Regions from separate parts of the Kineococcus sp. GCM10028916 genome, predicted to be linked through region 1. Evidence: riboswitches for the same ligand, from Rfam matches in the RefSeq annotation. Region 1 holds a riboswitch; the other holds the start of a gene.
What was found. A riboswitch is a leader RNA that binds a small molecule or an ion and turns the genes downstream of it on or off. The one in region 1 is predicted to bind S-adenosylmethionine.

Region 1 (2,196 bases):
CATCTGCCGCTTCGCCAGGTCGAACTGCGGGTGGCTGACCAGCATCGGGTGACGGACCCAGCGCACCCCCGGGGACTGCTCCAGGTGCTCCGCGAGGCGCAGGGTGGTGGCCGCCGCGTGCCGCACCCGCAGGCTCATGGTCTCCAGGCCCTTCGCCAGGGTCCACGCGTTGAACGGACTGAGCGTCGGCCCGGTGTGCCGGGTGAGTTCACGGAACCTGCCGTCGATGAACTCCGAGGTCCCGAGGACCGCGCCGCCCATCACCCGGCCCTGGCCGTCGATGTGCTTGGTCGCGGAGTACACGACGACGTCGGCCCCGAACTCCAGCGGGTGCTGGCCGACGGGACTGGCGAAGGCGTTGTCGACCACGACGGTCGCCCCCGCGGCGTGCGCGAGTTCGCTCACCGCGGCGATGTCGACGAGGGTCTGCATCGGGTTCGCCGGGGTCTCGAAGAACACCGCCTGCGCCGGGGTCGAGAGCGCGCGTTCCCACTGCGCCAGGTCCTCGCCGTCGACGAACTCCGTGGTGACGCCCCACCGGGGGAGGATCTCGTCGAGGATCACGAAGCAGGAGCCGAAGAGGCTCCGGGCCGCCACCACCCGGTCACCCGCGCCGAGGAGCGCGGCGAGGGCGTAGAACACCGCGGACATCCCGCTGGCGAGGCCGTAGCAGGCCTGCGCCCCCTCGAGCTGCCGCAGCCGTTCCGTGAACACCGACACCGTCGGGTTCCCGTAGCGGGAGTAGACGTAGCGGTCGACGTCGCCCGTGAACGCGGCCTCGGCGTCGGCCGCGGTCGCGTAGGTGTACCCCGACGTGAGGTACATGGCCTCGGCGGTCTCCTCGAACTGCGACCGGACGAGGCCGCCGCGGACGGCGGTGGTGTCCGGGCGCCAGCCCTCGCTCACGACTGGCGCCAGGGCAGGCCCGCAGCGCGCCAACCCACCGCACCGCGGTGACCGGCGTCGTCCAGCGGACCCTCGAACCCTTCGAGGACGTTGTAGCTGGGCGCGATCCCGGCGGCGGTGGCGGCCTCGGCCGCACCGACGGAACGCTGCCCGGAGCGGCACAGGAACACGACGGGCGCGCCCGCTCCCGGGGTGATCCCCGCGGCGGCGAGTTCGGCCAGGAACCGCGGCGGGTCGACCGGGAGCCAGGACACGAGGACCGGCTCCCGGCCGGTCCCGCTGGTGTCGGGAACCCCGACGAATCGCCATTCGGCGTCGGTGCGGACGTCCACGAGGACCGCGTCCGGGGTGTCCCGGACCAGGTCGAAGGCCTCACGCGGGGTGAGGTCGCCGGCGTAACCCACTCTTTCCTCCCATCGGTCCTGGCATGAGCACCCTCCCCGCCGGTGAGGGCGTGGGGGTTGCTGCGGCGTCGACGAGCCAGGTCTCTCGGCCGCTCTGGATGGTCCCGTCAGCGTAGGGCATCGCGACGAGGGGCAGGACGGGCGGAGCAGAGTGGGTGGCTACTCCTCGGTGTGGCCGAGGTCCAGGTCGGGCAGCGTGCGGACCCACGGGTCCGCGGCGGCGTCGAGTTCCAGGACCGTCACGTCGTTGGTCCCCGCCCGCAGGACCGGCCCCGGGACGTAGAGCGTCCGCTGCGGTCCGCGCCGCCAGTAGCGCCCCAGGCAGAACCCGTTGACCCAGACGACCCCGCGACCCCAGCCGGCCGTGTCCAGGAAGAGGTCGACGGGCTCCGCCACCTCCAGCTCCGCGCGGGCGAGCACCGGCCCGGCGAGGAACGTCACCGCACCCGTCCGCCCCGCCGAGGCGATCGCCAGCCGGTCCGGGTCCAGCGCCTGCACCCGGAGGTCGCGCACCGCCGCGTCCCCGACGCGGACGGGGCCGACGACGCCCTTGGGCTCGCCGAGGCGCGGACCGTAGTTCACCCGGCCCGCGTCCTCGAGGACCAGGTCGAGCCGGGCGCCGGCGGGGTGCGGCGGGAGGGCGAGCGTGGTGTCGTGGTCCTCCCGGAACAGGGTGCCCAGCCGCACCCCGTCGAGCAGCACGGTGAGGCGGTCGCGCACCTCGCCCACGTGCAGGACGGTCGGCCCCGGGGACCCGGGCGAGGTGGCGCTGACCCACGCGAAGGGGGCGGGCACCCCGCTCTCCGTCGCCAGGTCGTCGAGGAACGGGACCTCCTCCCCCGCCACCGGCTCGAGACCGTCCACGGCCTCCACCAGCGGGAGCGCA
Region 2 (2,196 bases), on a different contig from region 1:
CAGGTGCAGGGCGACAACGCCGGCGCCCGCGCGTTGTACGAGGGCGCCGGTTTCACCGTCCACCACGCCTACCACTACCGGGTCGCGCCCTCCGCCTGAACGACGGAGGCGTGGGTGCCGACGTCCCACACGAACGGCGGTTCGGTGCCGTTGACCGACCAGTCGCCGACGATCCGTTGCTTGTAGATCACCGGGTTGTGCGAGGCCACCGTGCGGGCGTTGCGCCAGTGCCGGTCGAGGTCGCGGGCCCGTGAGGTGCCCGACGCGCCGAGGGTGTTGAAGAGCAGCGTCGCGGCGCGCGGGACGGTGTCCGAGAGCACGACCTGGGCCTGGGCGGTCCGGATCTCGGCCTCGACGTTCGCCGCCCGGTCCGCCGCCGTCCCCGGCCGGTGTGCGGTGTCGGCGGCGGACTGGACCGCCTGCGCCGCAGCGCGGGTCAGGGAGCGGGCGGTGAACGCGATCGAGGAGATCTCGCCGGCCACCGACAGCACCTGGGCGTCGTTCCTGACGAGCGGGGCCAACCCGTGGGTGTAGCTGCGGGTCCGGGTGCGGACCTCGTGCGCGGTGTCGCGTTCGACCGCCGCGGCGATCCCGGCGTGCACGGCCAGCAGGACGAGTTGGTACAGCGCGGTCTGGTAGCGGAACCGGGTGGTGAACGGGGAGACGTCGTCGGCGTCGATCTCCACGTCGTCGAGCTCGAGGGTCCCGGTCCCGGTGAGCTGCTGCCCGAAACCGTCCCAGTCGTCGGAGACGCGAACCCCTCGACCCCGGACGGGCACCAGGGCGGTCACGACCTCGTAGGTGCCGTCCGGGAGGCGTCGGCGGGCGGTCGCGTCGGTCCAGTCGGCGTAGATCGTGCCGGTCGTGTAGTACTTCCGGCCCGAGATCGCGGTGCGTCCGTCCCGGGTGGTGACGATCGTCTGCTGCTCACCGGTGACCCCGTCACCGACCTCGCTCCAGGAGTTCCCGACCATCTCCCCCGCGACCAGCCGCGCGATCCAGCGCGAGCGGTACTCCCCCACCGGCAGGCTCAGGACCTGCTCCACCCAGGCGATGTGGCCGCGGAAGATCTGCGGCAGGTTCGAGTCGGCGGCCGCGAGGTCGACCAGCAGGTCGGTGAACTCGACGAGGTCGAGACCGCCACCACCCTCCTCGACGGGGATGCGCAACCGACCGAACCCGGCGTCGAGGAGTTCCCGGACCTGGTCCCGTGGCAGTTCGTGGTCCTGCTCGCGCGTCACGGTACCGGCCGCGATCCGTTGCAGCAGCGGCGTGAAGCGTTCCCGCACATCGGGTTCGGCGGTGGGTTCCAGGGTGGTGCTCACGGAGCTCTCCTCGATCGTGGACGCGTCGGCGTCCGGAACGGGAGGGACGGCGTCCTTACCCGTGCCGGAGCACCAGGTCAGGTCGTCACCCGGGGCACCCCACGACGAGGAGGGTTGCCGGCCAGCGAGCCGGGGCTTGTCGCTGGCGCTCATGACCTGGGACCAGGGAACCACAGGTGGGGAGGGAGGGTCCAGCCCGCTCCGCGGGTGGCCGATCGCGCGGCGGCGGACAGCAGAACGGGAACGTCTGCTCCAGCCCCCCGGAGCAACCGTTCCCGTTCCTGTGTTCCCGCGCCACCGCCCCCGGAGGCCCCCCGGCCTCCCACGGTGCGCGAGTTCCTGCGTCGCGGTCGTCGCTCCCCTCCTGCGGCGACGACCCCGACGAGTCCTAGATCCCCCGGACGACGCCGGAGGTGGTGTCCCGCAGGTCGATGACCCGGGACGGTGCGGACTGCGCCTCGTGGGCGGCCTGCGCCGCCTCGAGCACGTCGGTGATCTCGTGACCGATGAGTTCGTGCCGCTCCAGCAGCGCGTCGCGCAGCGCCGCCACCAGGTGGCGGTTGCGGTCCATGAGTTCGCGGACGAACTCCTTCTGCTCGGTCAGCAGGTTCTCCACCAGCCGCCGTCCCTCGGAGTCGCCGAGGACGTGGGAGACGAGGTTCCCGTCGGCGAACGCGCCCTGCTGGACGGCCGCGAACGAGACCAGGGTCCCGGCCATGCCCGCCGAACCGACCATCTGCGCCGCGACCTGCGTCGCGGACTGCAGGTCGCCGGCCGGGCCGGTCGAGACGTCGCCGAAGAAGAACTCCTCGGCGACCTGACCGCCGAACGCGATCTTGATCAGCCCGGCGAGTTCGCTGCGGGAACGGGT

Region 2: it holds a riboswitch for S-adenosylmethionine, as region 1 does, so the genes downstream of both, ACFQ46_RS07695 (acyl-CoA dehydrogenase family protein) here and ACFQ46_RS15720 (rhodanese-like domain-containing protein) in region 1, are expected to answer to the same signal.

What each region holds. Positions count from the first base shown of each region.
Region 1 covers NZ_JBHTFM010000016.1:410,196-412,391, forward strand. Annotated here, with positions in the region: gene ACFQ46_RS15715 (O-succinylhomoserine sulfhydrylase) at 1-906, opposite strand, end outside; gene ACFQ46_RS15720 (rhodanese-like domain-containing protein) at 903-1,310, opposite strand; SAM riboswitch class I at 1,317-1,415, opposite strand; gene ACFQ46_RS15725 (beta-galactosidase family protein) at 1,470-2,196, opposite strand, start outside.
Region 2 covers NZ_JBHTFM010000006.1:104,701-106,896, forward strand. Annotated here, with positions in the region: gene ACFQ46_RS07690 (GNAT family N-acetyltransferase) at 1-99, shown strand, start outside; gene ACFQ46_RS07695 (acyl-CoA dehydrogenase family protein) at 75-1,325, opposite strand; SAM riboswitch class IV at 1,372-1,482, opposite strand; gene ACFQ46_RS07700 (AAA family ATPase) at 1,714-2,196, opposite strand, start outside.